DNA from 4 places in the Bacillus sp. FDAARGOS_235 genome. Region 2 is predicted to be linked to each of the others. Evidence: riboswitches for the same ligand, from Rfam matches in the RefSeq annotation. Region 2 holds a riboswitch; each other region holds the start of a gene.
What was found. Region 2 has a riboswitch for thiamine pyrophosphate ahead of A6J74_RS14750 (MTH1187 family thiamine-binding protein). Riboswitches for the same ligand answer to the same signal wherever they lie in the genome.
Positions count from the first base shown of each region.

Region 1: another riboswitch for thiamine pyrophosphate. It lies ahead of thiC (phosphomethylpyrimidine synthase ThiC); the one in region 2 lies ahead of A6J74_RS14750 (MTH1187 family thiamine-binding protein).
Region 3: another riboswitch for thiamine pyrophosphate. It lies ahead of thiT (energy-coupled thiamine transporter ThiT); the one in region 2 lies ahead of A6J74_RS14750 (MTH1187 family thiamine-binding protein).
Region 4: another riboswitch for thiamine pyrophosphate. It lies ahead of tenA (thiaminase II); the one in region 2 lies ahead of A6J74_RS14750 (MTH1187 family thiamine-binding protein).

Region 1 is NZ_CP020437.2:3,207,549-3,215,096, forward strand. Features, by position in the region: gene A6J74_RS18395 (YkvA family protein) at 227-592, shown strand; gene A6J74_RS18400 (metal-binding protein) at 643-1,134, shown strand; gene A6J74_RS18405 (magnetosome magnetite crystal formation protein family) at 1,249-1,566, opposite strand; gene lldP (L-lactate permease) at 1,863-3,521, shown strand; TPP riboswitch at 3,593-3,708, shown strand; gene thiC (phosphomethylpyrimidine synthase ThiC) at 3,822-5,582, shown strand; gene A6J74_RS18420 (arsenic transporter) at 5,686-7,044, opposite strand; gene A6J74_RS30050 (hypothetical protein) at 7,230-7,370, shown strand; gene A6J74_RS18425 (cytochrome d ubiquinol oxidase subunit II) at 7,419-7,548, opposite strand, start outside.
Region 2 is NZ_CP020437.2:2,496,155-2,503,702, reverse strand. Features, by position in the region: gene A6J74_RS14760 (methyl-accepting chemotaxis protein) at 1-902, shown strand, start outside; gene A6J74_RS14755 (non-ribosomal peptide synthetase family protein) at 1,036-4,617, shown strand; TPP riboswitch at 4,670-4,771, shown strand; gene A6J74_RS14750 (MTH1187 family thiamine-binding protein) at 4,873-5,193, shown strand; gene A6J74_RS14745 (ABC transporter permease) at 5,165-5,938, shown strand; gene A6J74_RS14740 (ABC transporter substrate-binding protein) at 5,935-6,933, shown strand; gene A6J74_RS14735 (ABC transporter ATP-binding protein) at 6,930-7,548, shown strand, end outside.
Region 3 is NZ_CP020437.2:3,559,392-3,566,939, forward strand. Features, by position in the region: gene A6J74_RS20390 (hypothetical protein) at 1-64, shown strand, start outside; gene A6J74_RS20395 (LPXTG cell wall anchor domain-containing protein) at 240-686, shown strand; gene A6J74_RS20400 (class D sortase) at 776-1,396, shown strand; gene A6J74_RS20405 (response regulator transcription factor) at 1,436-2,125, shown strand; gene A6J74_RS20410 (sensor histidine kinase) at 2,122-3,972, shown strand; gene thiT (energy-coupled thiamine transporter ThiT) at 4,195-4,863, opposite strand; TPP riboswitch at 4,950-5,051, opposite strand; gene A6J74_RS20420 (FeoA family protein) at 5,246-5,473, shown strand; gene feoB (ferrous iron transport protein B) at 5,470-7,458, shown strand; gene A6J74_RS20430 (FeoB-associated Cys-rich membrane protein) at 7,472-7,548, shown strand, end outside.
Region 4 is NZ_CP020437.2:2,168,228-2,175,775, forward strand. Features, by position in the region: gene thiG (thiazole synthase) at 1-29, opposite strand, end outside; gene thiS (sulfur carrier protein ThiS) at 32-235, opposite strand; gene thiO (glycine oxidase ThiO) at 251-1,360, opposite strand; gene tenI (thiazole tautomerase TenI) at 1,353-1,973, opposite strand; gene A6J74_RS13090 (ABC transporter substrate-binding protein) at 1,984-2,985, opposite strand; gene A6J74_RS13095 (ABC transporter permease) at 2,982-3,734, opposite strand; gene A6J74_RS13100 (ABC transporter ATP-binding protein) at 3,734-4,483, opposite strand; gene tenA (thiaminase II) at 4,452-5,147, opposite strand; TPP riboswitch at 5,231-5,334, opposite strand; TPP riboswitch at 5,395-5,507, opposite strand; gene A6J74_RS13110 (SH3 domain-containing protein) at 5,782-6,942, shown strand; gene A6J74_RS13115 (hypothetical protein) at 6,948-7,280, shown strand; gene A6J74_RS13125 (DUF3965 domain-containing protein) at 7,521-7,548, opposite strand, start outside.

The DNA of each region.
Region 1 (7,548 bases), 710 kb from region 2:
TGAAAGTGAAAATTTTCATGGTTGAGAAATAAGAAATGGAAATATGTAATGGTTTGTCTAGAAAACTATTATATGAAGGAAAGGGTATGAAAATTAACGAACACTTGTTCTTTTTAGGTTTGTTTGTTAAAATAAAAATTCATTGATAGATTATGTGTAATTTTGATGAACTTTTACTGGTAATATATTGTAGCTTATTTCTTTTGAAAAATAGGGGGGCTTTTACATGAAACAAAAATTTTCAGTTGAAGCGTTTTGGAAAAAAGTAAAACATGTTGCAAAGCAAGCCGGACAGTCGGTCATTTATGCCAGTTTATTACTGTTTTACGTTTTGCAAAGACCTGATGTTCCAAAGCGGGTGAAAATTATTGTAATTGGAGCACTTGCTTATTTTATTGCACCGATTGATGCCATCCCAGATTTCATTGCTGGAGTTGGTTATACGGACGATTTAGGGGCATTAACGGCGGCACTAATACAGGCGTCATTATATGTCAATGAAGATGTGAAAGATAAGGCACGAGTGAAGTTGGCAGAATGGTTTGGTTCGGATATAGACACATCATTTATCGATCAGAAATTAGATCAATAGGTGAGAACTGTCATAGAGTGACAGGGCGAACGTAAGCGAGGAAGTGCATTATGCCATCAGGAAAAACGCATACGAAAATAAACTTAATATCCCTTCCGGTTGTTTTGTTTCTGCTCTTTTCGTATGGATTAACAAATTTTGATTTTTTATTAACTTTTGCAATTGGCTTTTTAGTAGGTACTTCATTTTTAACACCTGATTTAGATACGTACAGTAATGCGTATAATAAATGGGGATTCCTGCGTATATTTTGGTATCCGTATAAGAAAGTAATGCCACATCGTTCCTTTCTTACACATACGATTATACTTGGTGATGTAATTCGTATTGCATACATGTTAATCGTATTTTCTCCGTTTTTATTTCTATTAAATGTAATAGCACTGGACGGGAACTTAATAGAAATTGCGAAAAAACATGAGGTGGAAATTAAAACGTTCCTAATGGGAATTGTTGTGGCGAGCACGCTTCACATTATAGCGGATAAAACGAATACGCGCCGAAAGAAAATGATGAGAAAAAAGAAGAAACGAAGAAGATAAAGTGAAACTTTAATCAGTAGGGGCATCCCCCGCTAATTATTAGCTCACACTAATCGGAAAAAGGACACTTGCAAATTGCAAGTGTCCTTTTTTTAAACAAACGTTTGTTTAAAATTAAGCTTTCAGCACTTTAATTCCTTTTACAATGTTCCAGATGAAGTAGTATAAGCTGATGATTCCGCAAATAGCTAAGACAATCATTGCTCCAATTCCAAGTGTTACATCTGGTTGGTCCGATCCGATGCCCATAATTCCTAAAATAGCTACGCCGATAAATGTAGCGATACTTGGAATGATATGTGTCCATAGAGCACGTTTTGCATGTGGCTTTGTTTCAGCATCCCCCACAATCCAAACGATGATTGGGAATAAGATAGGGGCAAATAGTACACTAAAGTATGATAAAGCAGCTAGTATTTTGTTTCCATTCATATATATCACCTCATAAATAATTTCCGTTGTTATACTATTATTATGCAGTAATTTTTACAAGCTTACTATCGATGAACATTACAAGAACGTGACGATTTTGTAAGATTTTTTCTTTAAATAATAAAATTTTCAAAAAAATCTTTTTTTATGGAAAACGCTGTGATAAAGTATAAATGGGATTAGATGAAAACGTTTTCTTGAACGTTTTTTATTTTTAGACTTAAAGGTATGATGACCTGATAGTCTATTGATGAGGTTATTCTATTTAAAAGGGGATTCTTTAGGGGGAGAGAACAATGAACACATGGACACAAGTTTATGATCCGTTCGGTAACATTTGGATTTCGGCAGCAGTCGCACTTATTCCAATCATCTTTTTTTTCTTAGCTTTAGCAGTTTTCCGCATGAAGGGGTATGTGGCAGGATTTATTACAGTTGTACTTACAATTTTAGTAGCGTTATTCGCTTATAAAATGCCGTTTACGATGGCGATGGCAGCAACCGGATACGGTTTTTTATACGGACTATGGCCAATTGCTTGGATTATCATTATGTCGGTATTTTTGTATAAAATTTCCGTAAAAACAGGTCAATTCGATGTCATTCGTGCATCTGTATTATCTATTACAAATGATCACCGTTTACTCGTTATTTTAATTGGTTTTTCATTCGGAGCATTTTTAGAAGGGGCTGCGGGATTCGGTGCACCAGTAGCAATCACGGCAGCGCTTCTAGCAGGTCTCGGATTAAATCCTTTATATGCGGCTGGTCTTTGTTTAATCGCAAATACTGCACCGGTAGCATTTGGAGCGATGGGAATTCCGATTACAGTTGCTGGACAAGTAACGGGTATTGATCCACATAAAATCGGACAAATGGCTGGACATCAGTTACCGTTTCTATCATTATTTGTTCCGTTCTTCATCGTATTTTTAATGGATGGGTTTAAAGGGGTAAAACAAACGTGGCCTGCGTTACTTGTAGCAGGTAGTTCATTTGCAATTACACAGTTTATTACAGCAACGTTTCTAGGGCCGGAGCTTCCGGATATTACGTCAGCACTTGTAAGTTTAGTGAGTTTAGCGCTGTTCTTAAAAGTTTGGCAGCCGAAAGAAATCTATCAATCTAAACAAGCAAATAGTGAAGTAGCGGCAACAACGACGACATCTATGCCAAAACTCACAATAGGAAAAGTAGTGAAAGCATGGTCTCCGTTCATTATTTTAACGGTTATGGTAGTTGTTTGGAGCCAAAGCTTCTTTAAATCTTTATTTGCTCCAGGAGGCGCTTTAGAAAGTCTTGTATTTAAGTTTGAAGTTCCAGGCTTACACAATTTAGTAATGAAAGCAGAGCCGATAGTAAATAAACCAACGCCTTATGAAGCAATTTTGAAATTAGATGTTTTATCAGCGACTGGAACGGCAATTTTAATTGCTTGTATTATTTCTATCTTTATTTTGAAAATGAGTGCAAAAGATGCAGTAGCGACATTTAAAGAAACGTTAAACGAACTTAAGATGCCAATTCTATCTATCGGATTCGTATTAGGATTCGCATTTATCGCAAACTATTCTGGTCTATCTTCTACATTAGCGCTAGCGCTAGCAGGAACTGGCGGACTATTCCCTTTCTTCTCACCATTCCTAGGTTGGATTGGTGTATTCTTAACAGGATCCGATACGTCTGCGAACGCACTGTTCTCGAATTTACAAGCAATTACGGCACAGCAAGTTGGCGTATCTGAAGTACTTCTCGTTGCGGCAAATACAACAGGTGGTGTAACAGGTAAGATGATTTCTCCGCAATCGATTGCAATTGCTTGTGCTGCAGTTGGACTTGCCGGAAAAGAGTCGGATTTGTTCCGTTTTACAGTGAAGCATAGTTTGTTCTTCGTTATTATCGTTGGTATTATGACGTATGTACAGGCATATTATTTAACGTGGATGATTCCATAAACAATAAAAGAAATAAACTTTTCATTTTTCAGATTATCGTGTATGATGAGAAAGTATTGAAAATTAAATCAGTGATAAACTAGGGGTGCCTAACGTATGCGTAGGCTGAGAGAGAAGCGCGTGAACTTCTTAACCCTTTGGACCTGATCTGGCTCGTACCAGCGTAGGGAAGTTAGCGGCTTTACATAATGATGTCTTTTATGAGCCAGGTCCTTATTTTTTTATGGACCTGGCTCTTTTTGTTTTGGCATACGCTGGCCATATCTCGTCCTTGTCACGTACAGGGGGGCAACAAAGGTTATGAAACAATCTGTTTCAGCTGAACAAATTGAATTGAAATCGAGTTTACCAGGAAGTAAGAAAGTGTATGTAGATGGACCACGGGAAGGTATGAAAGTACCGATGCGTGAGATTGCACAAAGCGATACGAATGGTGTCCAAAATCCGCCCATCCGTGTGTATGATACGAGTGGTCCTTATACGGATCCGGCCTATAAAGTGGAGCTGGAAAAGGGGATTCCAACGCCGCGTCATTCTTGGGTCATGGAGCGCGGGGATGTAGAGGCATACGAAGGGCGTGAAGTAAAACCAGAGGATGACGGTGTGAAAGTGGCTTCGAAACATACACCTGTTTTCCCGCAAATGGATCGTAAGCCGCTTAGAGCGAAGGAAGGTGCAAATGTTACGCAAATGCACTATGCGCGTAATGGCATTATTACGTCTGAGATGGAGTATGTTGCGATTCGTGAAGGAGTGGAGCCTGAGTTTGTTCGTAAGGAAATTGCAGAAGGTCGTGCGATTTTACCAGCGAATATTAACCATCCGGAAGCAGAACCGATGATTATCGGACGTAACTTTCATGTGAAGGTAAATGCAAATATCGGAAACTCTGCTGTATCTTCTTCTATTGCAGAAGAAGTAGAGAAGATGACATGGGCAACGCGCTGGGGTGCAGATACGATTATGGATTTATCTACAGGTAAAAATATTCATACGACGCGCGAATGGATTATTCGTAATGCTCCTGTACCGGTTGGAACTGTGCCCATTTATCAAGCGCTTGAGAAAGTAAACGGAATTGCAGAAGATTTAACGTGGGAAGTGTACCGTGATACGTTAATTGAGCAAGCGGAGCAAGGCGTTGATTACTTTACGATTCACGCTGGTGTATTACTTCGTTACATTCCAATTACTGCAAAACGTACGACAGGTATCGTTTCACGCGGTGGTTCGATTATGGCGCAGTGGTGTTTATTCCATCATAAAGAAAACTTCCTATATACTCATTTTGAAGAGATTTGTGAAATTATGAAGCAGTACGATGTTTCATTCTCGCTTGGAGATGGATTACGTCCAGGTTCGATTGCAGATGCAAATGACGAAGCGCAGTTCTCGGAGCTTGAAACGCTTGGTGAATTGACGAAAATCGCTTGGAAACATGATGTGCAAGTTATGATTGAAGGACCTGGACATGTACCGATGCACTTAATTAAAGAAAATATGGAGAAAGAACTTGATATTTGTCAGGGCGCGCCATTTTATACACTTGGGCCGCTAACGACAGATATTGCACCAGGATATGACCATATTACATCCGCAATTGGAGCAGCAATGATCGGCTGGCTTGGAACGGCGATGCTTTGTTATGTAACGCCGAAAGAACATTTAGGTTTACCAAATAAAGATGATGTTCGAGAAGGGGTTATTACGTATAAAATTGCAGCACATGCGGCTGATCTTGCGAAAGGGCATAAAACGGCTCATCAGCGTGATGACGCACTTTCAAAAGCACGTTTCGAATTTCGTTGGCGCGATCAATTTAATTTGTCTTTAGATCCTGAACGTGCGATGGAGTATCACGATGAAACGTTACCAGCAGAAGGAGCGAAAACAGCTCATTTTTGTTCAATGTGTGGACCGAAGTTTTGTAGTATGAGAATTTCACATGATATTCGTGAATATGCGAAAGAAAATGACTTAGAAACGACAGAAGCAATTGAAAAAGGAATGAAAGAGAAGGCGAAAGAATTTAAAGATACTGGTAGTCATTTATACCAATAACACGTTACACCTCTTTACTTGATTGATCACACTGTAGTACCTAACTTAATTATAGAAAAAGCCCCCTTTGCTAAGACGGTAGCAAAGGGGGCTTCTGTTTTCTTTATAAGGCAAAGAAGAGGTGTACCCAGTAGTATAAGAGGAATAATGTGACGACTGTTGTGAGAGGAATAACGATGAGAGATACGCTTAAATAATCTTTCCATTTTACTTTAATTTTGTTTTGTTTCAGAATATACATCCAGATGAGGGAAGCTAGTGTACCGATTGGTAATAATAGTGAACCGATGTCACTACCAATAATGTTTGCGAGGTAGATTGTTTTTAATGTGACTGGATCTAGCCCCATTTCTGTTAATGTGATTGTACCAATCATAAGGGCAGGGTGGTTATTGAAGACGTTAGAGAGGATGGATACAAGTCCGCCCATTGCAAAGCTAGCATAGAGTAAATGCTGACTTACAAGTGGCTCGAGCCATTGCACAAGTGCGGCTGTTAATCCTGCGTTGTGAAGCCCGTAAATAATGACGTACATAGAGAAGGCGAAGATTAAAATGTGCCACGGTGTCTTTTTTAAAATATCGACAGGGTTTGTTCGTAAGTAGTACCATCTCCAGATAAGAAGAACGAGGGAACCTAGCACTGCAACGATTTCGATTGGGATAGATAAGAAGGATGCAACGAACAGAAGACAGCGCATAAGGAAGACAAAACCTAATACTTTTAACATGAATTTTGTACGTTTTTGTTTCGTATCAACAGAATTGTTTCCTTTTAACGGATGGAAGTTTTTCGTGAAGAAAATTTCTTCAATATCATATGAAGAAACCGGTAATTTCTCTGGTAATTTTTTCTTTAAAACAGTGTACATGAGCCATGACATAAACAATAATCCTAATGTTGCAGGTACAAACATCATAGCAGTATGCATATAAAGAGTCATATTAACGATATTTAATGCGATTAAGTTTACGATATTACTTACACCGATTGGTGCACTAGAAGCAGTGGCGATTAAAGCACCGCTTAATAAATAAGGAATTTGTTGATGAGGCTTTAATTGAAGATTTTTCAGAAGAAGGATTAGAATTGGGGTTGTAATCAAAATACTACCGTCATTATTAAATAAAAGAGTCATAAGAAAGCATAGTAATTGAATATACCAGTATAGGCGGCGTCCAGAACCTTTCGCTAAATTTGCGAGTTTTGCTGCAGCCCAATGGAAGAAGCCGAAGCTTTCTAATATAACTGCCATAACGATGGTCGCCAATATCGTTATGGAAGCGCCTCCGATTTTACTTATAATGTCTATGACATCTGGCCTTGAGACAAGTCCAGTAATGAGGATAATACCAGCGCCAATTGCTGCTGGCCATGCCTCATTTAAGCCACGAGGTCGCCAAAAGATAACAATCATCGTTAAGAAGAATACAATAATAGTAATCCATATCTCAATGCTCATATTTTACCTACCTTTCTATTTTTCCTTGAATCAATGTAGCTTGTCTCAAGGTCTGTATTGGTAGTATATTCGAAAAAGAATAAGAGGAACTAGACGTATAATAGAAGAAAGTGAATATGTGTTTTTCAAGCTATAGGACAAGTATACATACTAGTGAAATAACTATTAGGAGAGGAGTCTAATAAATGAGGGGCATTCTATGTACGAATGCCCCTCATTTATTCCGCTATTTGTGGGCAGTAAGACTCCTACCTCAAAATTCGGCTGGAGCAAAGAAGTTAGGTGGAAGTCCTGCTGCCCGTAAACGCCTGATTGGTGAAGGTTAATAATCAGTGGGGATGAACAAAACCCTTACTGATTAAAGTTTCACTTTGTTATTTTTCCTTCAAAAAAGTTCGATCCTTCAAGAATAAATTCCAGAAGAAAATGAATCCGGGTAGTAAAATTGCAATCCCGATTGCGTAGAGGATAAGAAGCGCATAGAATGTTTCGACTGTTGTAAAG
Region 2 (7,548 bases):
AGCAAGTTTCTTCTTCTTCACATGAATTGTCGGCAAGCACCGAGGAAAATAGCATGGCAGTTCAAGAGATTGCAAGTTCTATTGAAGGTTTAAGAGTGGGGGCACAGTCTCAAGAAACTTCAGTCCAACAATGCTTAGGAATTGTGCATGGAATGGAAGATAAGGTAGAAGAGATAACTGGAGCTGCGGAACAAGTTGCGGTTGCCTCAGAAGGTATGGAGCAACATTCAATTGAAGGTAATGAAGTGATTGGACAAATTATTAATCAAATGAGTTTAATCCAAAATGCAGTGAAAGATTTATCTTCTATTATTTATTCATTAGAAACAAGATCAAAAGAAATTAGTGATATTGTAACTGTAATTACAGGTATTTCAAATCAAACAAATTTATTAGCTTTAAATGCTTCTATTGAAGCTTCGCGTGCTGGAGCAGCTGGAAGAGGATTTGCAGTTGTTGCTGATGAAGTACGTAAATTAGCAGAACAAACTGAAACGTCAGCGAAAGATATAGCAAAATTAATTAGTGAAACACAAGCTGAAACAGAAGAGGCTGTAGTTTCAATGCAAAAAGGTTCAAAAGAAGTAGAATCTGGAATTTCACTTGTTCAAAGTAGTGGTGCTTTCTTTGAAAAAATCTCGAAATCAGCACAATCTGTTAAAAATCAAGTGAAAGCTGTTTCTGGCAATTCGAGTGATATTTTACAAAATAGCCAGAATATCGTTCAAGTCGTAAATGAATTATCACATATTGCAAATACTTATGCGAATAGTAGTAGTAATGTTGAAGAAAGCATGAAGGAGCAAGAAATATCAGTACAAGATATTGCAGAATTAGCGACTTCTTTAAGTTGGCTTTCTCAGGAATTACAAGAGCTAATTGGTGAGTTTAAAAGCGAATAAGGAAAAGTGAAACTTTAATCAGGGGGGCAGCCCCCTTTGATTGTGAGTTGAACAAATCTGCCCGTTAATACGGGATAATAAAGGTGTGAATTTTCACACCTTTATTATATTTAGGAGAGGAATTTACATAAATATGAAATTAGCGATTTCTTATAATGAGATGGTAAAAGAATTTTTAGGGAAAGTAGAAGGGAGTATTCAAATACCTAAAGATGCGCAAAAGATAGAGTTTGGAATACAAAGAAAAACTATACCATTTCCAAAATTGACTCATATTGTAGATTTAATAGGAGCAACTGCAACGTGGTTGTATCATATTTCTAAAGAACAGCACATTATCGTGCTTTACCATACAAGAGGAAGTTTATTTCCTATTACTATTCAAGTTTCTAATTATCTTTCCTATGAAAGTTTGAACTTTCAGATTGTAGAGCAAGTGGAACAGATCCAAAAAATGAACGAGGGAGAAATAGTAGCGTTTCAAAATAGTAATGATTCATCTGAAATGTCACCTATTATTATTGGTGAAACGTATTATGAGCTACAAGACAAGAATACGTTACAATTTGTATTCAATAAAAATATGCAAAGTGTAGAAATGATATTTAATAGTGTTAATTGGAAAGAGACAACGATTACTCGTTATGCACAACAAATACAAGGTGTTTTAATTTATACATCACAAAATGCTAATAAATGTATAAAACATTTTAATGTTGTTACAGAGGCCGAGATGGCACTTTATAGTCAAGTGAATGATACGACAGCAGTATATCCTGAGAAAAGTATCGTCGATATGTTCTATAATACTGTTACTCAATTTCCAAACCGTATAGCTTTATCTTCAAGGGAAGGTACTTTAACTTATGAGGAGCTAAATAAAAAAAGTAATCAAATAGCTCATATGTTAATGAAAAACGGCGTCCAATTAGGAGACTATGTTGGAATATTTATGAAACGTAGCATAGACACAGTAGTAAGTATGGTAGCTATATTAAAAGCTGGTGCAGCGTATGTTCCGATTGATCCAGATTATCCGGAAAGTAGAATACAGTACATTATTCAAGATAGCCAAGCGAAAGTTATATTGATGAAAGAGACGCCTATAACATGTGATGGGGTTCAAACAGTTTCAATGTATGATAGTGAAACTTATGAAGATATAGATGTAAAGTTGTCTATTCATTGTGATGATGTAGCTTATATGATTTATACATCTGGTTCAACAGGGAATCCAAAGGGAACGATGTTAGCACATAGAGGCGTTGTTAATCTGTACACTTGGATGCAAAAGCAATATGAATTGACAGAAGAGGATGTATTTGCCCAATTTCCTTCCTTTAGTTTCGATGCTTCTGTATGGGAGTCATTTGCTTCTTTATTCTGCGGAGGAAACTTGTATGTATTATTAGAGGAAGAGCGATTGTCTGTAGAAGCATTTGCAAATGCAATCTATAAAGTGAAAGCAACTTCGATCTTGGCATTAGCGACAATTTTTGTTCGACAAGTAGCAACTTATTTAGCAGAAGAAAATATATATAAGCTAGCTTCCCTGAAAAGAATTGCGATTGGCGGTGAAATGTTGCCTGTAGAGGTTATTAAATTGTGGAGAGAAAGAATAAGTACAAATGTTGAAATTCATAATGTATACGGACCGACAGAATGTACTGTAGTGACGACAACCTATAAAATACCTAATCAGTTAAATGAGGATGTTGCGAGTATTCCCATTGGTAAACCATGTGCTAATTATCAAGTTATGATTTTGGATGACAATATGAATCTTTGTCCAATTGGTGTACCTGGTGAATTATATATAGATTCAGTAGGATTAGCAAAAGGGTATTTTAATAAGCCTAATAAAACAATTGAAGCTTTTATTCCGAACCCCTTTAATCCTATAGTTAATATATATAAAACGGGTGATATCGTTAAGTTGCTAGAGGATGGAAATATAGAGTTTTTACATCGGAAAGATGATCAAGTAAAAATTAGAGGACATCGTATTGAACTAGGAGAAATCCAAAGTAAAATTTCTCAAAATCATAATATAAAAGAAAATGCTGTTTTTGCTAAGAAGAGCAAGGAAGGTAGCCAATATTTAATCGCATTCTATACAACTTTGAACAAAAAGGAAATACCAGAATTAGTTTATCAGTTACAAGAGCAGTTACCGGATTATATGGTACCATCTAAATTAATTTATATTAATGAACTACCACTTACACCAAATAAAAAGGTTGATGTTAAAAAGTTAGCTCAATTAGAAGAAAAGTACGAGCCGGTTCGTCTACAGGAATATGTCGCGCCTTCTATTAAAGCGGAGAAACAGATAGCGAAAGCTTGGGCAGAGGTATTAGGAATTTCAAAAATTGGAGTGCATGATGATTTCTTTACAATTGGTGGACATTCGTTGAAAGTATTGAGAGTCTTAACATTGTTAAAAGAAGATTTTTCACATTTAACAATTCAAGATTTCTTTAAAGAAAGAACGATATATGGATTAGCTAGAATTGAGAGAGAAGTAAAAGTAGAGACAGAAGAAGTATTTCGTGAATATAAGGTGATTCACGAACCGAATACTATTACTTATTCGAATGTTTTAGAAGACACTAACATCTCAAATGTCTTTTTAACTGGAGCTACTGGTTATTTGGGGTCGCACATATTATATGAATTATTGAGAGATACATCTGCTACCATTTATTGTTTAGTAAGACCGACGAAAGATGTGCAACAAAGAATTATCGATACATTAACAAGCTACTTTAATGATATATGTGAAGAGTGGTTACAGCGTATACAGGCTGTACCTGGTGATTTGGGAGAAGAGTATCTTGGGATGAGCGAAGAGGAATTTATTTTAATTAGTTCTAAGGTCGATACGGTAATTCATTGCGGTGCAGATGTAAGACATTTTGGAGATGTAAAACAATTTAAAAATGTGAACGTCCAAGGCACGAGCCGTATGCTAGCGTTAGCCGAGAATGGTGCTACATTCCACTTTATCTCTACAATTGGTATTCCGATAGAATTAGCGGTAGAGCAATGGGATACATATATGGAAACAGGTGATTTCAATTATAATGTAGAGTTAGAGAATGTGTATTCCGATAGTAAACTACAGGCGGAAAATCTTGTTCGTGAAGCTTTGAAGAGCGGCATACGAGGGAATATTTATCGTGCAGGTAACCTAGCATGTCATTCAGAAACGGGTTCGTTCCAACAAAACATTGAAGGAAATGCATTTTATCGTCTTATTAAAACGATGCTTCTAATTGGAAAGGCACCAAATGTGAAGTGGAAAGTTGATTTTACACCAATTGACTTTGCCAGTAAGTCGATTGTATCGTATTTACAAGATCCAAAAATTGTAGGAGAGACGTTACATATTTGTCATCCACATCAAGTTGAATTTGAACATTTTATAAAGCTAATTGAGGGATGTGGATACAATCTTGAAATGGTTCCACTTTCGGAATATGTAAATATCGGGCTTGAATTAGCAAAAGGAAATGAAGAAATAGCAGAGTTAATTGCTTCTCAAGTTGCAGGAGATGGAGCACAGCAATCTGAAATTGTCATGGGTACTCGTAGAACAAATGAATGGACTAAGAAAAAAGAGCTGATAGTGCCAGCGATTAATAAAGAATTTATTCAGTTGTTATTAGCTCATGGTGAAAAAGTTGGATATTTTCCAAAAGTAATGAAATGATTATGTACGCTTTTGTTTGTTCAATAAAATAAATCATGCTACAATGAGAACGAATTAAGAACCGGGGAGCCAATTGGCTGAGAGGATGTAAGTATACATCGACCCTCAACCTGATCTGGATAATGCCAGCGTAGGGAGTTACTTTAAAGTGATGTAGCATAAGTTATTATAGAATAACTTGTATACAAGGCTTTCCTACATGGTAGGAAAGCCTTTTCTTTTTTTGGAAACATATTTTATAAGGGGGATTTTATTATGTCACAACAAGTTACAATGTCATTTTCAGTAGTACCGCAAGCAAAAACAAAAGATGTATATTCTGTTGTTGATAAAGCAATTGAAGTTGTACAACAATCGGGAGTTCGTTATGAAGTAGGAGCAATGGAAACAACGTTGGAAGGAGAATTAGATGTACTTCTTGATGTCGTGAAACGTGCGCAGCAAGCTTGCGTCGATGCTGGAGCTGAAGAAGTGATTACTTCTATTAAAATCCATTATCGTCCAAGCACTGGTGTAACGATAGATGAAAAGGTTTGGAAGTACCGTGATGAATATGCAAAACCAGAAGCAATCTAAACTTATTACAACAATTTGGCTTATCCTTCTCATTGCGATATGGGAAGGATCTGTTTCATTATTTAAAATCGAACCGTGGATTTTACCAAAGCCTTCTGCCATTGTTCAAGAATTAATTGGAATGAAGGATTTACTATTACCAAATACGATGCAAACACTGCAGGAAGTTATAATCGGACTATTTTTTGCGATTTTACTTGGGACGAGTATTGCAATTATTATGGACGTGATACCTTTATTTCGTATTTTAATAAATCCGTTGCTCGTTATTTCGCAAACGATTCCAATCGTTGTACTTGCACCGTTATTTATTATTTGGTTTGGATATGGGATGTTGCCGAAAGTAATGGTCGTCATACTCGTTTGTTTCTTCCCAATTGCGCTTAGTATTTTAGAAGGTTTTCAAACTGTAGATAAAAATATGTTGAAATTGTTGCAAACAATGAAAGCAACGAAATGGCAAGTTTACCAGAAAGTAAAGTTTCCGGCAGTGCTCCCATACTTTTTCTCGGGTTTAAAAATTGCAGTTACATATAGCGTGATGGGGGCAATTATCGGAGAATGGCTCGGTGCAAGTGAAGGGTTAGGGGTTATGCTTACGAGAGCTACAAAATCCTTTTTAACTGCTCGAGTATTTGGTGTTGCAGCAATTATCGTCATGGTGACATTATGTCTGTATTTTATCGTGGAGTTTATGGCAAGAATAACAGCACCATGGATATATAGAAAGGACGGCAGAAAATGAAAAAAGGTTTAAAAATTATGTTAGCTGTTTTATTAGCAGTAAGTGTGGCTGGGTGTAATCCGGCGAAGAAAGAAGAAAGTGCAAGTAAAGATAAAAAAGTAAAAGTTGTTTTAGATTGGTTTCCAAATACGAATCATACTGGCTTATATGTAGCGAAAACGAAAGACTATTACAAAAAACAAGGGCTTGATGTAGAAATTATCCAGCCTGGTGATAATGTCACAGCAGAGCAGATGATTGCTTCTGGGAAAGCAGATTTTGCGATAAGCGCACAGGAAAATGTAACATTAGCTCGTGTTGAAGGAATCCCAGTTGTTTCTGTTGGTGCAATTATTCAGCATAATACCTCTGCTTTTGCATCACTAAAAAAAGATAATATGACGTCACCGAAAGACTTTGAAGGTAAACGTTATGGTGGCTGGGGAGGACCAGCAGAAGAAGCAACGTTAAAAACAATTATGGAGAAACATCAAGCTGATTTTAATAAAGTCGAAAAAATTATCTTAGGACAAACAGACTTCTTCAAATCAATCGGTCGTGATGCGGACTTTGAATGGATTTATTATGGATGGGATGGCATTGAAGCGAAGCGTCAAGGAAAAGAGTTAAATACGATTATGGTGAAAGACTTAGATCCAGCGCTTGATTTCTATAGTCCTGTTATTATTACGAGTGAAAAACATACGAAGCAAGATAAAGACTTCGTGAAAAAGTTTATGACTGCAACGACAGAAGGTTATAATTTTGCAATTAAAGAGCCGAAAGAAGCTGCTGATATTTTAATTAAAGCTGTTCCAGATGTGAATAAGGAATTAGTACAAGAAAGTCAAAAGTGGTTAAGTACGAAGTATCAAGATGATGCAAAAGCGTGGGGAGTACAGAAGGAAGAAGTTTGGACGAATTACATGAATTTCTTATACGACAACAAAGTTATTAAAAAGAAAATTGATGTAAAAGATGCTTTTACAAATGAATTCCTTCCAAGTGAAAAATGAGCGGATTACAAATAAAAGATATTGTGAAATCTTTCGATGGAAAGAATGTATTAGCAAATATTAGTGCCTCTATACAGGAGGGAGAGTTTGTCTCTTTTGTCGGTCCAAGTGGTTGTGGGAAAAGCACATTGTTAAATATGATTGCGAGTGTTGAAGAGCCAACGAGTGGAGAGGTATTTTATAATGAGGAACATGTGAGAAAACAAGATGTTGTAAGCTATATGCCACAACAAGATTTATTATTACCGTGGCGATCGGCTTTACAAAATATTGTTCTTCCATTAGAAATTGAGGGGAAATCTAAAAAACAAAGGTTAACAGAAGGAATGGAAGCATTAAAGCAGTTTGAGTTAGATGAATATGCGGATCATTATCCTGATGCATTATCTGGTGGTATGCGCCAAAGAATTAGCTTTCTTCGTACATACTTATGTGAGAAGCCGATTATGCTACTTGATGAGCCTTTTGGAAAATTAGATGCATTTACAAAAATGGAAGTACACAGTTGGCTTTTAAATTCTTGGCATCAAGAAAAGCAAACAATTGTTATGGTTACACACGACTTAGATGAAGCAATTTTACTTTCTGATCGCGTATTTATTTTATCTCAAAGAC
Region 3 (7,548 bases), 1.1 Mb from region 2:
GCCGAGACAATTAGTTATCGCTCCGGCCCGCTCTACTTCTGAAACACGCGAAAGTAACATGTAAATATTGAGACACGCACTCAAAAAACATCGTATATATTGCGATGTTTTTTATTTTTCTACAATGAAATCTTTAAATGAAATATATTTCATCTGCATCTTATATTTATCTCTCTTGTTTATTCTAGTGATACATCCGATGCGAAGTGATGTAAAACGTATAAGAGGAGAGAGATAAAATGAAAAAGAAACTATTACCGATCTGTGCAATGGCACTTTTAACAGTAGGATATTCTTCAGTAGCAAGTGCGGATACTGGAACAGTAACAAAGGAAGAAGAAGCGCAAGTGCAACAAGATAAAGCTAAAAAAGAAGAAGCAATTAAGGCGCAGCAAAAAAATGAAGAAGAGAAAAAGCAAGCGGCACAAGTCCAAGAGAAAAGTGATATGGCTAAAAAAGAAGCTGCGATAAAAGAGCAACAAAAGAATGAAGTAAGGAAAAAAGAAGAAGCACAAGTGCAACAAAAAAAAGATGCGGCAAAAAAAGAAGTAGCGAAGCCAGTTGTAAAAGGTGAAAAATTACCAAATACAGCATCTAATAATGTAGCAATGATGGGATTAAGCGCATGTCTTGTAGCGGTAGGTACATTATTTGGTTTGAATCGTCGTAATAAAGTTAAGGCGTAAATAAAATATTGTCCTATAAAGAATGGGATAATTTCACATATTAAAAATGGTAGGTTATTCCTACCATTTTTTGCATGGAGGGATGAAACATGAAGTTACTCAATTATATCGGTATCATATTGATGGCCATAGGGCTATTCATGGGATCATATTACGCTGTGGAATGGTATAAAGGAAAAAGCTCTGCGCAAGAATTAACGGCAGAAGAAATAAAGAATCTTAAAAATATACAAGATACTCAACTTGCTCATGAAACACCTGTAACTTCTCAAGTGCCTTCTTCTCAAATAGAACATAAAGAAGGAGAAAAAGTAGCAATGTTAAATATACCGAAAATAAAGAAGAAGTTTTCTATATATTGGGGAGCGAATGATGCAACGCTCAAAAAAGGAGTTGGTATGTTTGTTAGCGATTTAACGACAACGCCATCTGGAGGGGGACATACTGTATTAAGTGGGCACCGGGATACTGTATTTACAGATTTAGGAGAGTTGAAAGAAAAGGATACTCTTACTTTAGAGTATGATAATAAAACTTACACATATGAAATTCAAAAGACGTGGATTACCCATGCGGATGATCGTACTGTTATTATAAAAAAAGAAGAACCACTATTAACACTGACAACTTGTTACCCATTTGATTATATAGGAGATGCACCGGATAGATATATTATCGAGGCGAAGTTAACTGCTAGTTATTCAAAATAAAATTATAGTTTCTGAAGGCGAGAGGGGGATACATAGGTTATGTCAAAAAACATTTTAATTGTTGAAGATGAAGAGATTTTACGTGAAATATTAAAAGATTATTTTTTAAGTGAACAATATGTAGTGTTTGAAGCAAGGGACGGGAAAGAAGCTTTAGTTGTATTTGAAGAAGAAGAGGTTGATTTAGTTATTTTAGATATTATGTTGCCGGAACTCGATGGATGGTCTGTTTGCCGAAGAATTCGGAAGACGTCCGAGGTGCCTATTATTATGTTGACGGCGCGCGTAGATGAAGATGATACGTTACTTGGTTTTGAACTTGGGGCAGATGACTATGTGACGAAGCCGTACAGTCCACCAATTTTATTAGCAAGAGCGAAACGATTATTAGAAAGTAGAAAAGCATCGAAGAAACCTTTAGAGAATGAAGATGATACGTTATCAATTCATGGTATCCACGTTCATTTTCCATCACGTACTGTTACTGTTGATGAGGTAGATGTTAGTTTAACGCATACGGAGTTTGAAATATTGGTGTATTTCATGAAAAACCAAGGAATTGTACTAACAAGGGAACAATTAATTTCAAGAATTTGGGGATATGAATTTGCTGGTGATGATCGAACGGTTAATAGCCATATTCGTAATTTAAGAAATAAATTAGGAGAGAAAGCAAAGTACATTACAACTGTAGTGCGAACTGGATATAAGTTTGAGGGGAATGTATGAGAAAAGGGATTGTACTAAAATTATTTACTCTCACAACAGCATTATGTATGTTAATTTTAGCGACGATATTTATTGGACAAACGATATTTTTCAAACAATATTATGCGAATCGAAAAGTAGAAGATATTAAAGTGAATTTAAATTCCTTTGAAAAGAATTATTTAAATTACGCAGGAAATGCAGAAGGAATTCAGAAACTGGAGCAAGACTTTTTTAGAGAAAATAATACGTGGATTACGACATTAGATCAGAATGGGAATTTAAAACATGTGGATGATTTTTATTTTGAGGTAACGATAGACCGTAGGAAACAAAAGGAGTTTGGACAACAAATATTCAAGATTCCCTTATACAATCTCGTCAATATAGAGGAGATTGATAATAAATCATCAGATCAGTTTTTAGGACAAACAATGTCTGTTTCTGGGGTGAAACAAGAAGATAGTTTTATTCCATTCTCTTTCATGTTAAGTAAGCAAAATTTAAATGGATCTAATAAGCCATTAGAAAAAGCGTTTCAGGAGAAAATTAAATTAGATGAGGAGAAAAGGAGAGCAGCTGGGGAGCAACTTGTTAAGGAAAAGAAACCAGCTGTTCAGGAAGAAGCTGCTCAGGAATTAGGCTTTTACATAGGAGGACGTGTTACAAAAGTACAGTTCCCAGATGTAAAAGGTCCTGTGAATCCAATTTATAAAAATAGTATATTCTTGGATAACATAAAAGAATTTCAAACGGATTTATTATTAAAAGAGAGCAAGCACATACAATATGCAACACAAACAATGGACTATGAAAAAAATGATATAAAATATAAATTATTAATTAAGCCAATAAAAGAAAAAGATGGATCAGTAGCATATATATATGCGATGGCTTCTTTACAACCAGTAGATGAGGCTGTACAAATGGTACAAGATTATTACATTTACATTATTGCATTTGTAGTCGTTTTGGTTTTTCTAGCTTCGTTTTATTACTCGAAACAAATTGCAAAACCGCTACTAAAAATAAATGATACAACGAAAAAAATAGCGCATTTAGATTTCACAGAAAAAATACCAATTACTTCAAAAGATGAAATTGGTGATTTATCGAAAAATATTAATACGCTATCGAATAAACTCCATTCGCATATTGGACAGCTAGAACAAGATATTGAAAAGGAAAGAAAGCTAGAAAAGACGCGGAAGGAATTCATTTCTGGTGTTTCACATGAATTAAAAACACCGTTAAGTATTATGAAAAGCTGTATTTCTATTTTAAAGGATGGGGTAGCTGAACATAAAAAAGAGTACTATTTTCAAGCGATGGAACGAGAAGTAGATAAAATGGATACGTTAATTTTAGATATGCTTGAGTTAGCTAAATTTGAGTCAGGTACATATAAAATGAAAATGGATTCATTTTATATCGATACAGTAATTGAAGATATATGTGAACACCTTTCTGTAGAAATAGAGAAAAAAGAACTTCGTGTTCATAAAAATATAGGTCCATTTGAAGTAGTCGCAAATCAAGGCCGGATTGAACAAGTCATCGTGAACTTCATTACGAATGCCATACGTTATACACCGAATAAAGAGGATATTATTATTTCTACAATAGATGAGAAAAATCGTATAAAAGTGTGTATTGAAAATAAAGGTACTCATATTGAAGAAGAGCAATTAGATAAAATTTGGGATCGTTTTTATCGCGTGGATGCAGCACGTCATCGTTCACAAGGTGGAACAGGGCTTGGGCTTGCTATTTCAAAGAATATTTTAGAACTGCACGATGCTGAATATGGGGTAAAGAATACAGAAGATGGTGTGTTATTTTACTTCTACTTACTGAAAAAAGCGTAGATCATACATGCTACGCTTTTTTTTAAGTTATTTTCATATTATCTTTACCTAATCTTTATTTTTAAGAGATATAATCTTGTTAGAAAAAGAGGTTATGTAAGGAGTAGATTAGCCATGAATAGCAATTTACTAGGTGTGATGGTATTTATTTTTCTTTGTGCATTTATTGTATTTATTATCGATATTACTCATTGAGAATTTTGATATAAAAAAGGGCGCTAGTTAAGCGCCCTTTTTGTTTGCATTTATTTGATAAGCATTGATGCTTTTGAATAAGCGTGGTGAAGTGATAAATAAAAATATAAGTAAAACTGTACATAGAATAAAAGAACCAAGCATTGTGCTGCCATTTACGATTAATGAATATAGCACAGCTGATTGACCTTTCGGTGCATATTGTCCCCAGAAAATAATACCGGCAATAAAGTGACAGAAGTAACGAGCTAGACTACCGATAAATGTAGCAACGATAATGAATCCAATTACTTTCTTTCCTTGGTTTTGTTTTGATGAAGGTTTATCTTTATGGCTACTTAAGTTTGATTGTTCGTTGCCATTCGCATTAGATGCTAAAAGTGCATTTTGAATTGGACGATAGAATAACCCGGCAAATCCGATAAAAGCAAAGGCAATGAAGTACTCAATGAATGCTTGAACTGGTGTTAAAATGTAGGCATCACCTACGACAATTTGTAACAGTCCCCAAACTAAACCACCTAAGAAAGCTGATTTAAAGCCCCAGCGGTAAGCAATAATAAAAATAGGAATCATAGCGAATGAGATAGAACCGCCTGTTGGAAGTTTAATTGATAATGGTAAAATGTCGATGACCATGGCGAAGGCTGCAAGAATAGCAGATTCGATCATCGCTTGTAAATTAGTGTTACGCATGTTGTCTCCCCCTAAATCCAAGTTGTACAAAAAAGAATAGATATCATAGGAGGATACGAAATACGTAAATAAAAATGAGGTATGTATTTCGGACGTTTGCACAATCCCTGCGTTAGCATTAACTAACAGGTTCGAAGGGTCGGAACGAAGTGTTCCCTCTCAGCGGCATGGCTCCCCCAGTGATAACGAGATTCTTTATTTGCTATTGTTTATTGTAAGCGAAATGGATGAGAATGGCAAACGAATACAGTATGACAATAATTGAAATACAATTGTAGCGAAATGTTAATAAATATGAAGCAAAAGGGTATAGTACAAGAGAAATTGGGTGTGGTATAATTTTTTTGAAAATAATTATCATTCTCTTCTGAGGGGGAAGGTTATGAGCTTAGTAGATATTAAAATTGGAGAGAAAGTGTTAGTAAAAAGTATTCAGTCTTTAGATCAGCTATTAAAGCGTAGACTAGCTGCTTTCGGTCTTGCTGAAGGAAGCGAACTTCGCCTGAAACAGAAAGCGATGTTTAAAGGTCCTTGTACATTGGAGTGTCGTGGACAGTTAATTAGTATTCGTCATTGTGACGCGAAAATGATAAAGGTGGAATTAGCGTGAATAAGGTAGCTTTGCTAGGGAATCCGAATACAGGGAAGACATCATTATTTAATGCACTTACTGGTTCTTATGAATATGTAGGAAACTGGAGCGGTGTAACAGTAGAAAAGAAGGTTGGTAAATTAAAAGATAGACAAGGAACATTAATTGATTTACCAGGTGTTTATGATTTAAATCCAGTTTCACGTGATGAAGGTGTTGTAACAAACTTTCTATTAACAGAAGAATTTAATCATATGTTAAATATCGTAGATTCCTCGCAGTTTGAAAGAAATATGCATTTAACGTTGCAGTTACTTGAATTTGGTAAGCCAGTCTCAATTGGTTTAAACATGGTTGATGTGGCGAAGCAAAGAGGAATTGTAATTGATGTAAAACGATTATCAGAACTATTAGGTGTAACAGTTGTGCCTGTCGTTGCAAGAAGTGGAAAAGGCTGTGAAGAACTGCTTACGACTCTTAAAGAAAATGACAAAAAAGAGAAAAAGCCATTCCTTATTTCATATGGTGTACAAATGGATGAAGGAATTGGAGAAGTAATTGCTCTTTTAGAGACAGTGAATTACGAGCATCCGAGATGGTTAGCACTTCAATTTTTAAGCAATAACGAAGTAGTAGAAAAAGAAATAAAAGCATTACCAATTTATAAGGAACTCATAGCCATTCGATCTCGCTTAGAAGGAAAACTTGATTGTACGTTAGAAGAGCACATTTACAAAACTCGTGAAGCGTATATTGAAAAGTTAAAAACAAATGTTATGAAGCATGAGAAAGAAGGAAAAATTCCTTTTTCAGAAAAAATTGATAGATTAATTACACATAAAATTTTAGGACTTCCAATCTTTTTAGCAGTTATGTTTTTTATTTTTCAGGTTACGTTTACTTGGATTGGTACACCTTTATCGGATATGTTAGATGAGTTTTTTGGTGGCCAGCTTACGGATTGGGTGACGGCTGGACTTACAAGTATTGGAGCTTCTGATTTTATTCAAGCGCTTGTTACAGAAGGTATTATTGCCGGTGTTGGTGCTGTGTTAGTATTCGTTCCACAAATCTTTGCACTATTCTTTTTCATTTCATTATTAGAAGACTCAGGGTATATGGCGCGAATTGCAGTTGTTATGGATAGAATTATGGAGTTCTTCGGTTTAAATGGAAAAGCCTTTATTCCGATGATTATCGGTTTTGGCTGTAACGTTCCAGGTATTATGGCAGCGAGAACGATTGAACAGGAGAAAGAGCGTTTACTTACAATTTTAGTAACACCATTTATGTCTTGTTCAGCACGTTTACCTGTATATGCATTATTTGCGGGAGTGTTCTTCCCTCATAGTCAGGCAACTGTTGTGTTCTCTTTATACGTTGCAGGGATTGTCCTTGCGTTATTAGTTACAAAAATAATGTCTCTTACTATTTTAAAAGCGGAAAAATCTATTTTCGTCATTGAACTACCGCCTTACCGCGTGCCACAAGCGAAAACGTTATGGCTTAGCACATGGGAAAAAGGGAAAGGGTTTGTTCGTAAAGCTGGTACATTCATCTTTGGTGGTTCGGTTGTCATTTGGCTATTAAATTATGCAGGTCCATCAGGATTTGGTGTTGATATGGGAGACAGTTACTTAGCGATGATTGGTGGATTTATCGCACCGCTATTTGCACCGCTAGGCTTTGGAACGTGGCAAGCTGCAGCATCCCTTTTAACAGGATTTTTAGCGAAAGAAGTTGTCGTTTCTACAATGGCGATTATTTATGCGGTTAAAGAAGATGTGCTTGGAAACGTAATGGGAGCACATTATACAGCATTATCAGCGTATGCATTTATGTTCTTTATTTTATTATACGTTCCGTGCTTAGCGACAGTAGCTGTTATTAAACGTGAAACAGGATCAGCGAAATGGACGATTTTCTCAGTCGTTTATCCGCTCGTAGTTGCTTATGTATTAACGCTTATTATATACCAAGTTGGATCTTTACTCGGATTCTAAAAGGAGATGTATGATGATGGTCAATATTATAATTGGAGCTATCATTTTTGGTTATGCAGCATATACGTTAGTTAATTTCGTAAAAAGAAG
Region 4 (7,548 bases), 330 kb from region 2:
TGAAATGACAATGGTCCAATGTTTAACATAATCAACCGCCTCCTACGAAAGTTACAATCTCAATTTGGTCTCCATCAAAAACAGATGTATCTGTATGATCATCTTTTTGTAAAATATCTTTATTACGCTCTACTACAACAATTCTGTTATCTAACTCTAAATGTGTAAGTAACTCAGCTACTGTTTTTACACTCTCTGGTACTTCAATTTGGTTACCATTAATTTTTAAATTCAAACTTCCATCCCCTTTCTAAACCGTTTTAGAAAGCAATGAATCTAGCAAGTGATTCTCCTGCTTTCCTTCTATTAAATCCGCCATATATTGACCAGAAACAGGGCTTAATAAAATGCCGTTTCGATAATGGCCCGTACAAGCATATAAACCTTTTATTTCTTCATGTTCTCCCATATAAGGAGCTTCGTGATTCGATTGTGGTCTTAATCCTGCCCATGCGCTTTCCCACTCTGCTTCTTTTAAAGCTGGCAATATTGTATAAGCACGCTCTAATATAGAAGTAATGCTTTCCGGTTGTACAGTTTTATTAAACGTATGCGGTTTCATCGTTGCTCCAATTACGTAACGTCCGCCGCGCTTTGGAGCAATATAAAATCTTTCTTGGAAAATAGGTGCCTTTAAAAGTGGTTTTCTACTTCTTACCGCTACTACTTCTCCTTTAACTGGATATGTACCCCATTCGCGGTGAAAATGACCTAGTAACTTCGTGCTCCATGAGCCACCGGCAATCACCACTTTTTCGCATGTGATTATACCTTCGCTCGTAACAATACCAGTCACTTTATTATTTTCAATACGAATATCAAACACTTCTGTCTGTTCATATATATCCGCACCGGAAATTGATGCAGAATGCGCGAATGCTTTCGTAAGCTCTGGTGCAATAACGTGACCATCTTTCGGATAATATACCGCTCCTATAATGGATTCGGATAGAAATGGCTCTTTTTCCCGTAAATGGTCTCCCGTTAGAAAATATGAATCTTCACCTGTTTTCTGTTGCCAATCCATAATGTGAAGAATTCTTTCCTTCTCATCTTCGTTTTGTGCAATACGATATATCCCTTTCTCCTCATATCCAATATCAATACCCGTCTTTTCACGTAAAACTGTTGCAAGTTGTGGAAATATAGCTCGGCTTTCTCTAGCAAGTTCAAATAGCGGGTCATACGCATCCCATTCTGCTTGAACACCAAGCAGGCCAGCAGCTGCTTTAGAAGCTTCTGATGCAATTTTTTGCTTCTCTATAATTGCTACTTTATGTCCTCTTTCTGCTAGAAAATGTGCAACTGAGCTACCAATTACACCACCGCCAATAATCGCTACATCATACTTCTCACACATGTTTTTCCGCCCACTTTCTTATTGATTCCTTATAAGATTTCGCTTTGCTATATGGGTTACTACTACTTACAATTCCGGACATAACTGCTATACCGCTTACACCGTTAGTAAGAACATCTACTGTGTTTTCTGGGGTAATTCCTCCAATCGCTGTAATCGATATAGATAAACAGCTTGCAATGTCTGAAATTTCTTCAAGTCCTCTCGCTGGCACACCTTTTTTACAATCTGTCGGAAATACATGACCATAAACGAGTGAATCCGCTCCATTTTTAAATGCTACTATCGCTTCCTCTAACGAGTGTACTGAATAACCGACATGCAAATAAGAAAACTTTTCTTTCACTAACCTTACATCTGCGCTTCGGTATCCTAGTTGAACACGCGGAATGTTTAATAAAATGGCAATATCAATTCGATCATTTATAACAAGCTTAGATGCTGGAAAGCCTTTTTTCAAAAGACTTTCCACCCCTTCATATAATTCCTTCGTACTTTTCTCACGCTCACGAATATGCAAATAATCAATCTCACTCTCAATTTGCATCGCTACATTCACTAACTCTTCGAATGGCATATGGCCATTTGAGATTACATGGAGCTCATTTTTCATATTCATTCGCCTACTTTAAAATGTTTTCGAATAATTCATCGGCAGGAACAATTTCTTTCGTCATTCCTTTGTCTTTCAACCATTTGTTTTGTTTCTCCCATGACTCTTTTGAATCTGATAAAAATGGCTCATCTTTCGTTTCCATCTTCTCTAATAAAATTTTCATGCTTTCTTTTTCAACTTCTGGTACAAGCGGGAAGTTTTCTTTTTCTTGATGATCTAATAAAATATTTAATGCTTCATCAGGGCTTTTCTTCATAAAGTCATACCCTTTTTTTGCCCCACGTAAAAAGGCTTGCAATGCTTCTTTATCTTTTTTCAACGTTTTATCACCTGTTACGAAAACAAGTTCATGATAATTAGGCACACCATATTCTGCTGGATTAAAGTACGCTGGTTCATGACCTTCATGACGCATAACAGGTACTTCATGGTTAATGTATGCTCCTGTTACAGCATCCACTTTTTTCGTAATTAACGCTGGTACTAAATCAAAGCCAACATCAACTACTTTCACCGTATCAGGATTACCACCAGCTTCTTTTATCATCGTTTTTAAATATGCTTCACTTAAAGGAGTTCCAGAATATCCTACTGTTTTTCCTTCTAAATCTTTCGGTGATTGAATACCTGCTGATTTCAGCGATACGACATGATTTAACGGTGAACGTACGACAGCTCCAATTGATTTCACTGGAATTTGTTCATTTGCTCTGGCCATAACAACATCTGGCTGATAATACAAACCAACTGTCACTTTCCCTGCTGCAGCTAAAGTTAATGGATCAGTTGGATTAGAAGGGAATTTTATATTTACCTTTATTCCTTCTTCTTTAAAGTAGCCTTTTTCAATTGCTGCATAAATAAAGCTATGTACCGCATTTGGGTACCAATCGAGCATAACCGTTATTTCTTTCTCTTTTTTACTTTTATCTGATGCTGAATTACTCGAACATCCTGCAATCATTGCAACTAATAATGTAAACACAAAGATGCGTTTTAAAAATTTCATGAATGCTTCCTCCAACTAATGAATTTCTTTTCTAATACGGAAATAAGTATGACGAAGAAAATAGCTAATAATGATAACAATACAATGGGTGCAAATACACCAGCTCCATCTAACTGTGTCATCATTCTCTTACTGAAATAACCAAGCCCAGCTTGTGCACCGAGCCATTCACCGATTGCTGCCCCAATTACACTAAGCGGAACTGCAATTTTTAAAGCTGAAAAAAAATAAGGAAGAGCAGACGGTAACTTTAACTTAAGAAAAACATCTTTCTTCGTTGCTCCATATGTAACTAAGAGCTCCTCCCATTCTTTTTTCGTACTACGCAGTCCGTCATACGTATTGACCGCAATAGGGAAAAACGTAATTAAAACTGTAACAACAACCTTACTCCAGATGGTATATCCAAACCATAAAACGAAAAGCGGAGCAAGCGCTGTAATGGGAATCGTTTGTGAGGCAACTAATAATGGATAAAATGCCCTTTCCATCCATGTACTCGCATTCATTAACATCGCTAGCCCTACACCTAATACGATAGAAATAACAACACCTATTAAAACGACGTATAACGTTGCCGGTAAATGAACCGTAAATAATATGTCTTTTAGTTTCCATATCTTCATTACAATTGCTGACGGTGACGGTAAAATGTACATTTCATCTACAATTCTTGCTCCTATTTCCCACATAACGAGTAAAATGCTAGAAAGTGTAATGGCAGGAACTAATTCTTTCAATCGGTTCATCATACGAGTACCTGCCTTTGTAACATACTAAGAAGCTCATCTTTCAGCGCTAACACATCCGGTTTATATAAATCTTTTCGTGTTCTGTTATGATCAAGCGGCACAATCCGTTCAGTCAAAGTAGTTATCGGCTGCTGTTCCACCACTAAAATTCGATTCGAAAGAAACAACGCTTCTTCCACATCATGAGTGATAAATAAAATTGTTTTTTCCCACTCTTTCCATTGTTCAAACAACCATTCTTGCAAAGATGCCTTCGTTAAAGCGTCCAATGCGCTAAACGGTTCATCTAGCAATAATATCTCTCCGCCTGTTAATAATGTTTGGATAAAAGATACGCGCTGCTTCATACCACCAGATAAATCTTTCGGGTATTTTCCCTCGTATCCTTGTAAACCAAATTTATGTAACAGTTCCTTTGCCTTTACTTGTGCTTCTTTCTTCTGTACACCCTGACATTCTAGTGGCAAAGCAGCATTCTCAATAATTGTTCTCCACGGCAGGAGCATATCTTTTTGAGGCATATACCCTACAGGATGACTTTTTGTTTCTGTCAGCTCTATCCGTCCAGTACTAACTTCTTCTAAGCCTGTAATAAGGCGAAATAGAGTACTTTTCCCGCAGCCACTTGGCCCAATAATGCTTACAAACTCTTTCTCTTGTATAGAAGTATTTAATTCATCGATGATTGGCTTCTCATCATAATGAAAAGAAACATTATGAAACTGTAGTATGTTCTTGCTCCTCAAATCCCCACATCTCCTTACGATAGGACATATCCCAGAATAAATATTCAAATCGACTGGAATATAAGAAAATCTCCTCTAATCTTTCTAGCTCTCGCTCTGACTTTCCAATTGCCATTTCATCTAATAAATCTATTAACCAAATACAAAGGTTACCGTATTCTTCAGAACTATATCCTTGAATCCACTCACCAAAGAACTCATGATCTCTCGCTCCAGGAATATCATTTAAACGCTTTCCAATTTCCCAATAACTCCACATACATGGAAGAAGTGCTGCTATTAATTCCGCAAGTGTGCCATTTTGAGATACAGACATCATGTAATTTGTATAAGCTAAATTTTTAGCAGATGGTTTTGCTGATTCTATCTCCTCTATAGAAATTCCAAGCCTTTTTGCATACTGTTTATGGATCGTCATTTCTCCATTTAATATTCCATCAATTTGTTCAGCAAATTTTCCCATTACTTGTGGATTCGTTGCCTTTACAACACCGATGGCATATAGCTTTGCATAATCTAACAAATATAAATAATCTTGAATAATGTAATACTGAAACTTATCTTTTTCTAACGTGCCATCCCCCATCCCTACTACAAATGGATGATTATGACTCATCTCCCAAACTGGTTGTACAGCTTCTAACAATCTATTACAAAATTTCATTTCTATTTCCCCCTTCAATATATGTATCTAAATAAAAAACCACTTCTATAATCAGAAGTGGTTACAACAAATAAAATTATAGTTTATTCGTTGTTCCACTTCCCTTCGCTAGTATTACCTAGATCAGGTGTTGTAAGGGTTAAGGATTATTCCTCTCTCAGCACGAAAAGCACCCCTAGTGGTTTCAATATAAAATTTTCAAATAAAAAAGCCCCGTTTCTATACGCAAAGAAACGGGGACTCATCATTAGTGTCCGAATTGCTTCCCTACGCTAGCATAATCTAGATCAGGTAATGAAAAGGATCAAAGACTTAAGGTCTTACTCTCAGCTGGCAACACCAGCTCTCCTAGCAAACTATAAAATTATCACTGTCAGTATAACACCCTAATAAGACATCATCAACTGTTTTAATTTTCTCAATTGTCAACGAAATTACAGAGTTATATAATAATTATTATTCTATTTCGTAAAATAAAATACCAATTAATTCCATAAAAAGGAATCATTATCCTGAAAAAATTTATTTTTATATTGATTTCATATTACATTTATGTGAATACACCCACTATATTATATCTTTATACTATAATAAAATTACAACTAACTATACAACTAGAGGAGGTCTCTATTATATGAATATGAAAGCTACAGCTCTAACAGCAACTACTGTCGCAATCGCCTCATTACTTCCTTCTATGGGCGAAACAAATGTACAAAAAGCAAACGCTGAACAATTATCTAATGTCAAAACTGGATATGTCAAAGTCGATCAAGTAGCCTTACATAAAGAAGATAATACAAATAGCACATCCCTTGATACAATTCGCTTTAATACGAAAGTTAACATACTTAAAACAACGAAGGATTGGTATAAAGTATCTGTTAATAATAAAGTAGGCTATGTACAAAAAGATGCTATTCTGCAAAAAAACAAACTTCAATCTACTAATCAATACATCGTCAATGCTAATGCATTGAACGTTCGCTCTGAACCTAATTTAGAATCTTCCATTTTAGATGTATTACCAAATGGTAAGTTCGTGACTATTCAAGGAGAACAAGGCGAATGGTATAAAATTTCACATAACGGTCAAACAGGTTATGTACAAAAAGCATTCGTATCTAATGGTTCGCAGCCCTTAGTAAAAGGAATCACAGTTCAAAATGATACGAAATATACTGTTGCAACACCTAAATTAAATGTACGTAACAATGCTAGCACAAATGGTACTCTACTTGGTTCTTTACAAAACGGTACACAGATACAAGTAGTAGAAACAGTAGGAACTTGGTATAAAATTCGTTTTGGCACAGGATACGGGTATGTGGCCAAACACTATGTGGTACAAAATCAACAGCAATCACAAGCTCAAACAGCTCAATCTTCAGCTATTCCAGCAGTTTTCAAATTCCCTACCCAAGGAAAAATCAGCTCAACCTTTGATATACGCTGGGAACAAATGCATTATGGAATAGATATTGCAGCACAAGGTAACGTCTCCATTCAAGCTGCCGCTGCAGGTAAAGTTATTAAATCATATTATTCAGCTAGTTATGGCAATGTAGTGTTCATCGCCCATCAAATAAACGGGAAATTATATACAACAGTTTATGCTCATATGAAAGATCGCACTGTACAAGCTGGTGATCAAATACAAACTGGACAATTACTAGGTCATATGGGTAACACAGGTCATTCATACGGACAACACCTCCATTTCGAATTACATAATGGAGAATGGAATTTTGAAAAAACAAATGCAGTAAATCCACTGCCGTATTTAGTTAGGTAAATTGTATGCCACGCAATATACCTCTCTTCATTGAATACTTAGCCTTTTTAGGTTTAATCTGTTGTTTAATAATTTACAATACAAACACTGTATTTTTATCTATTATCATTGCTTTTGTTGCTCTAGAAATTATGATGGAGTCATTTCAAGTGCGACTAAAGCAAAAAGTTGCCCATGTTTATAATGCTATTTTTCTATTAAGTGCCCTTATAACAAATGTTATTAGTAATGGCTTTTATTTATCTACTATAATTCCCGTATTCTTTATGGCTGTTTTATTATTCATAGCTAGATACATTAATGTCCCTAATAATAAAAAACATGAACAAGAAGCTTAGAAAGAGGAGACACTGTGTACCAATCTTTCAAAGATAACACAATGAAATATATATTGAATTTATACGGAAAACTAAATACTTTTTTTGGTATACAAGGAAGTTATACTGCACAACTTCTCCTATATGGAATGCTATTTCTCATCTTAATCACTTTCTCCTTGTTTTACTAACAAAAAAGGATCTCACATAACATTGAGATCCTTTTTAATTTATATTAATTTTTCATATGTAAAATACTGTTTAGCCACAAGCATATTTTTCATAAATA